DNA from 2 places in the Nostoc sp. CALU 546 genome. Region 2 is predicted to be linked to the other one. Evidence: riboswitches for the same ligand, from Rfam matches in the RefSeq annotation. Region 2 holds a riboswitch; the other holds the start of a gene.
What was found. Region 2 has a riboswitch for cyclic di-AMP ahead of RRG12_RS04935 (glycosyltransferase). Riboswitches for the same ligand answer to the same signal wherever they lie in the genome.
Positions count from the first base shown of each region.

Region 1: it holds a riboswitch for cyclic di-AMP, as region 2 does, so the genes downstream of both, ntrB (nitrate ABC transporter permease) here and RRG12_RS04935 (glycosyltransferase) in region 2, are expected to answer to the same signal.

Region 1 is NZ_JAWJTF010000057.1:34,423-38,049, forward strand. Features, by position in the region: gene RRG12_RS24895 (ABC transporter substrate-binding protein) at 26-1,468, opposite strand; gene ntrB (nitrate ABC transporter permease) at 1,621-2,472, opposite strand; cyclic di-AMP (ydaO/yuaA leader) riboswitch at 2,569-2,788, opposite strand; gene RRG12_RS24905 (sensor histidine kinase) at 3,228-3,627, shown strand, end outside.
Region 2 is NZ_JAWJTF010000006.1:114,478-118,104, reverse strand. Features, by position in the region: gene RRG12_RS04940 (hypothetical protein) at 5-202, opposite strand; gene RRG12_RS04935 (glycosyltransferase) at 304-1,575, opposite strand; cyclic di-AMP (ydaO/yuaA leader) riboswitch at 1,736-1,987, opposite strand; gene urtD (urea ABC transporter ATP-binding protein UrtD) at 2,509-3,255, opposite strand; gene urtC (urea ABC transporter permease subunit UrtC) at 3,230-3,627, opposite strand, start outside.

The sequences.
Region 1 (3,627 bases), on a different contig from region 2:
TTTCAGCGAAGCAAAAAGGGGTACTTCACGACATGAAAAAGTTAGTGGGAGCGTTAGCCCTGATAGCAAAACTATTCAGATAACCCACCGGATCGCTGGGGTCGAAGCCTTTCTTATCTATAAATACTTCTGGTGGTTCGACCTTGTAATCATCCTTGGGACACTGAATGCCCATTTCAGATGCTATCTCCCGATATAAATCTGTTCTCCAGCCATCTTCGGCTAGTTTCTCGGCATTTTTGGGGAATTCCTTAATTTGTCCCCACCGCGCTGCTTGTGTCATTAACCAGATACTTCTCGATCTCCATAAGAATGTCGAGTGTTCTCCTGGCTGCTTGGGAAGGTTGTCAGGAATATCGAAGAAAATCGTGGTGTCATCGGCTTGGATGGTGCGGTCTTTGCCGTCAAAGCCGCCGTAATTATAGTTGCCCAGAATTCCGGGACTTGTAAATTTGGCAATTGGAGCATCTTGATTTTTGGGTTTAGCACCTGTAAAGGAACGGTCTGTAAGTAGTTCGGCTACTTCTTGGCGGTTTTCTACTTTGCTGCAATACTGACAGGCTTCAATCATCGCCTTGACTAAAGAACGATAGGTTTTGGGATATTTTTCGATGAAAGATTGCATCACTCCCAACAAACGATCTGGGTGTCCCAACCAGACTTCTTTACCTTGTGCGAAGGTAAAGCCGATGTTTTCATTACCTGTTATTGCTCGTGTATTCCAGGGTTCTGCAACCATGTAAGCTTGCATGGCGCCAATCCGCACGTTTGTTACCATTTGAGGGGGTGGAACGATGATGATCCGAAACTCTTTAAGCGGATCAACACCTGCGGCGGCAGATACGTAGCGGACAAAGTATTCATAAATGGCAGAACTTAATACTACCGCCCAGACTTTGTTTTCTGACGACTGCTTCTCAAAATAGCCTCGGAAATCGCGCCCAAAGGCTTCCAAAGCGCCATCGCCATATTGTTCTTGATATTCGTACCACGGACGCAGCCCAAAATCCCACATGGCTTTGTTCATTGTCATGGCGTTACCATGACGATGAATGGTCATGGCTGCACACAAGGAGGCTTGGCGTGCGCCTTCAGCACCAATTCTGGCGTTGGTGACAGCACCGGATACTACGGGTGAAGCATCCAGGCGACCAAAAATTAAACCGTCGCGGGAATTAGCCCAACTAGCTTCGCGGTTGAGTGTAACGTTCAAACCATATTTGCGGAAGAAACCTTTTTTCCAGGCGATCGCAAATGGCGCACAATCATTAACGGGAACGTAACCAATGGTAAGGTCAGATTTTTCTAGGTCTTGGGATCTAACTACTGGTTGTACAGCTAAGGCTTCTTCAGTTAGTCCTTTGGCTGATCTATCTCCTGAAATTCCACAGGAAGATAGCGCTATTCCGGTTGTGGTTGCTCCGATTCCTTTAATAAAATCTCGTCGAGTCCAGTTATTATCACCCATTTTTGTAGCTCCACTGGTGGATCAATTTTGGATTTTAGATTTTGGATTTTAGATTTGTTTGATTAGACGCTGCGCGAACAGATATTATTAAATTTTGGATTCTCAATTCTTCAATCCAAAATCTAAAATTTAAAATCTAAAATTCCCTTTAGTTAGTTGGCAGTTCTAGGGCGATGGGTTACTAATTCTTGGATTTTGCCCAGGGCGTAATCTAGGATTAACCCAGTTAAGCCAATTATCAACACAGCTAAAAAGACTGAACTCAGGTTTAAACGACTCCATTCATCCCAGACAAAAAAGCCGATACCAACACCACCTGTGAGCATTTCCACGGCAACGATTACTAGCCACGCTATGCCTAAACTAATTCGCAAACCTGTAAAAACATACGGCAAACTTGCAGGCCAAATGATTTTTGTAATTCGTCGCCAACGTGGCATTTCTAGCACTCGTGCCACATCTAAATAATCTTTGGGAACGCTAGAAACTCCTAAGGCAGTATTAATAATTGTTGGCCATAAGGAGGTAATAAAGATGACAAAAATGGCGGAAGGATCTGCTAAGTTGAAAATTGCTAAGGCGATAGGCAGCCAAGCTAGGGGCGATACGGGTTTAAAAATTTGAATTATCGGATTAAGTGCTAGCATTGCCGGTCTGGACATTCCAATTAGAAACCCCAAAGGAATCGCTACTACCGCACCTAATAAAAAGCCTATTAATACCCGACGCAGACTTGCTATCAACAACCAACCAATTCCTAAGTTGCCTGGGCCTCTTTGGTAGAAGGGATTTAAGATGTAGTCTAAATTAGCGATTAGCGCTTCTGGTGGAGTGGGCATCAATTGATGGTTGGCAAGTGCAATAATCCACCACAGCACAATTATTCCCAAGAAGCCCAATACTGGTAAAAAGAAGACATCTCTAAGGATTACAGGTTTGGTCTTTTTCCAAACAGCTTGCCCAGCGATCGCCGCGATCGCTGCTAAATTGAGTTGAAATATCATTGACAACCTCAACAGATTTAAGTGCAGGTACAAAAGTCTGAGCAGTACCAGCCTTGGACACTGATGAGATCGGAACATTATAAAAATGCCGTCTCTTCAGTCTCCTCTCAATGCCTACGAAGTTAGCTGACGGGCTAGGGCTGAGAGATGCCCTTCTTAAGAGAGTTATGAGTTATGAGTTATGAGTTACTAAATTTTATTTAATTTCTAACTCCTCACTCTCAACTCCTCACTTTCTATAAGATTCGCCCCACAATTTGGTTCCTCCGCTCCAACGTCACGCACTATGATGCGTTGGATTAGGCTGACTTACTCGAATAGATACTAAATTATGCACATTATAACATCTATATGTAGAGCATAACATTAATGCTTTAATAACTATATCTGTTTTATGGTAAATGTTGTTTATTTTAATACTGAAGTCAAGTACCTACATTGGCTTTTCGGTAATCAAGAAAATCTCTAATTTTGGTTGTATGGTGACTGAAATCCTTACACAGCAAGCTAAACATTTTAATTAAGTCAAGTATCAATCCTGTTAACTGCAAGAGTTTTATTGTTTGTTTTAGGATATATATTATACCGCATAATTTTTATTTACGGTTAGTTAATCTAACCAACGAAAGAATGTGTAAAATCTATTTCTTTTGGTAGGTGGAACATATCGATTTTTTTGGTAATTATCCATTTCACTCGCTAAACTATTTGGATATGGAAGTTTACTCATCTATCTCCTAGCTGAATTTAACATAATGGATTTTAGTCAAGTACTGGCTGAAAAAACGGATACCATCCTCAAAAAATGGATTGCAGCGGTTCGTAAGGATAGACGCATTGAAAGTGCTGATGAACTATCTTATACAGCAGTAAAGGATCACGTCCCTGATCTTTTGAAAGCAATGGTGACAGTTCTTTCAAAATCTCAGGATAATGATATTCGGTCAATGGTTATTGCCAGTTTTCAGCATGGAGCGATTCGAGCCGAACAAGGCTTTGATCCAGCAGAAATTGCCAGAGAATATCATCTACTGCGAACAGTAATATTTGATGCTATACAAGCAGATTTATTGAAGGGAACCCCATCAGAGATAATTCGTTCCATGCGTTTGATTGATGCGATTGTAGATGAAGCGATCGCTCAATGTTTCAAGA
Region 2 (3,627 bases):
TTTTTCAAGCTTCCTTTGTCAGCATCCAAGCAGAGTAAGCATCCTCAAAAAATCTGCTTTGACGACGAGTTCCCTTATGCTTGCTGACTCTTACTTTCAGGGTAGTTGTGTAAACTCCATCCATTACCTGATGTCCATAACCACAAACTTGACCAACTTGCCCTGTTCTTTGATGCAAAGCATAATCTCCAATATTCAGCATAATTCTGATTCCCTAATTAACTAGGCTGAGTAGTTTGTGTTTGACTGTTTGGGCGCGGTAAAATCACTTTGAGGATATTACCGCGCTCAAAACTGTAAAAATTAAGCTGCAATCCGGGGTCGGTTATTGGGTGCAGTTGGAGCCAGCAAACGACTGTATAGCTGAGTCAGTCGGAATGCCACACTATACCAACTAAAAGCAATTTCTGTCCGTTGCCTTGCTGCTTCACCTAACTGGTCTCGCCAAGCTGGGTTGATTAAAATGCGGTCTATGGCAGCAGCAAAAGCCACTTCATCTTTGGCGGGCGCTAGTAAACCTGTGACCTCTGGTACAACAGTAAACTGCAACCCACCGACATTACTAGCTACGACTGGAGTTTTACTCGCCATCGCCTCAATGGCAACTAAACCAAAAGGTTCGTAGTGACTGGGCACTACGCAGACATCAGCAGCAGCGTAGTAGAAGGGGAGGACAGTTTCATCTAGGCGACCGGCAAAGGTTGTACAATCTTCTAATCCGAGTTCAGTGACGATGCTGGCGATGCGATCGCGTTCAATTCCATCACTCTGACCTGGACGGCTACCACCCCCAATCACTAGTTGGAGGTTAGCCTCACCCCTTAAACTCGACTTGCCAATGGCTCGTACTAAAGTTTCAATACCTTTGCGTCGGTCAAAGCGACCAACATAGAGAACCATCTTGGCATCTGGTGCAATTCCCAACTTTTCCCTTGCAGTAGACCGCGGAATTTCCCCAAATTTATCAGTATCGGTACCACAGGGAATCATTTCAATGTTCCCTTTGCTGGAAACGAGTATCCGCATGTGTTTCTGTTCTTGTGGACTGGTTGCAACCACGCAGTCTACAGTTTCTAGACAGGCTTTTTCTATAGCTAGTCGCTGGGCTGCAATTACGGGAACATCACCAATACTTCTGTATTTAACCGCTCCTAAAGAGTGGTAAGTATGCACCTGAATCAGCGGTTGTTGCTTTTTCAATTCCATGCCAACCCAAGAAGACAACCAGTAATTGGTATGAATTAGGGAGTAATGGAACCCTTGGCGTTGCTGGAATCGCTGGAATTCTTCGATAAATTCAGGTAAATGGTTAAACAAGTCATCTCGCCCAATAAACTCAGCTGGGCCAGCATTTAACCGAATAGTACGACAGTTTAGGCTATGTTGAGAAATCGCAGCTTGTTCAGGACTACTACGACGAGTGAACATATCCACTTGCCAACCTTGCTGGGCTAGGGCATAACCTACTTGACGCACATAGACATTTTGACCCCCAGCTTCTTCTTGACCGATTTCAACAGCCGGGTCGCCATCGACAGAAATTAAAGCAATGCGATGTTTCTTATTCTGGAACATAGCTGATTTTCACCTCAAGGCAAATAATCCTACCTCAGACGCCAGAAATCAAGATATTGTTATCCTCTCTCAAGGCCGAGGGCAGGCACAACGAACCACAAAGTTACCAGCCAAAGGACACTGACGAGAACAAGGCATTACTTGTAAGAATGCTTCTCGTTCAGTCTCTTCTCAATGCCGACGAAGTTAGCTGACGGGCTAGGACTGAGAGATGTCCTTCTTGAAAAAGTTATAAGTTGTGAGTTATGAATTATGAGTTATCTATTTAGTAACTTTTAACTCCTCACTCTTGAATCCTCACTCTTAACTCTAACTTTCTTCAAAATACGCCCCAAACTTGGTTCCTCCGCTCCGGTTTACCCTTACTCACAAAACTTTTCAGGGAATATAGTGGATTAGGCAGACTGATTTATTTTTCTTCACAGTTTATAACGTGTCATCATCAACTATGTCAACAGTATGAACAAAAAAAGTGTGCTGGGAATCACTTTAAAGCTTGTTGTGCCTAGCGTTGGAGAATCAGAGCATAGGGGAAACTTGGAGTTTTTAAGATGCTATCAACGAGAAGCTTACTGATATTCACTGCTACATTTTATTGATTTTTTGGGAATGAAATAGTCTTGAGAATTTTAGTGCAAAAAAATCTGTGAGAGGATATTTGGAAAGTCAACAAATATACTCGAAACCACTTTCCTGCAAAGAAAGAGGTTTGGAAACCCCCATTTCCTCATAGGGAAGGAGAACTTAAGTCTCCCCACATTAAATGATCTCATCAATTATATGTCTCTTCTTACACCTGTTTAACCACTCGTATTTTCTCCTAGTCTTGTTCAAAAATCAGGAGTTCTATAGAAAGTTAGGCATGGCTTATTACGGTATGAATTAAGCTAACAAAGGGATAGAATGGTATTTAAATCTGCATAAGGTAAAAATCTACTCTTCCTGTTTTCCTAGATATACTTCAATAACACGAGAGTCATTTTGAACTTCCTCAAAATTCCCTTCGCACAGCACCGAACCTTCATGTAAAACTGTTACTTTCTTGGCAATTTGCCGCACAAATTCCATATCATGTTCAATTACTAAAATTGAATGACTTTGTGCTAGCGCTAAAAGTAATTCGCCGATGTTATAGGTTTCTTCATCTGTTAAACCTGCAACTGGTTCATCAACGAGTAATAAGTCTGGTGACTGTGCCACTAACATTCCAATTTCTAAACGCTGCTTTTCACCGTGAGAAAGTAAACCTGCTCTAATATCTGCTTTTGGCGTTAAACCGATGGTTTCTAACAATCCTTTAATATTATTCTTTTCAACAGCATTAGAATGTTCAAACAAAGTAGAAAAGACATTTTTCTTCTTGTTAATAGTAATTTCTAGATTTTCACGGGGCGTTAAATTCAGGTAAATTCGAGGTGTTTGAAACTTGCGCCCAATTCCCAATCGCGCAATTCGATATTCAGGTAAAGAACGTAGGTTTCTTCCTTTGAATAACACTCGCCCAAGGCTTGGTTGCACTTTCCCCGTAATCACATCCAGAAATGTTGTCTTTCCCGCTCCATTTGGGCCAATTACTACCCGTAATTCACCCACATCCATGCTAAAGTTAAGCTGATTTAGCGCCCTAAATCCGTCAAAATTAACAGTTACGTTTTCAGTTTCCAATATTTTCGCGTTCATGTTGCACTTCGGGGTCTTCTTCCAAGGTTGGATATGTAACAATTTGTTGACGGCGGTGGAAAAGAGAAATATTTTGACTACGCAACCATCCCACGATACCGTCAGGAAGGACTGTAACTACTATCAAAAATAGTGCGCCTTGGAAAAATAGCCAGATTTCAGCAAATTGTTCGCTTAAAAAAGTGCGGGCATAATTTACTAATAAAGTTCCGACAATCGCCCCAATTAAAGTAGCGCGTCCGCCTACAGCTACCCAAATCACCATTTCAATCGAAAAGGCAATATCCATTGCTCTGGGTGATACAGAACCACTTTGAATGGTGTAAAATGCTCCTGCTATCCCTGCGATCGCACCGGAAACTGCAAACACCA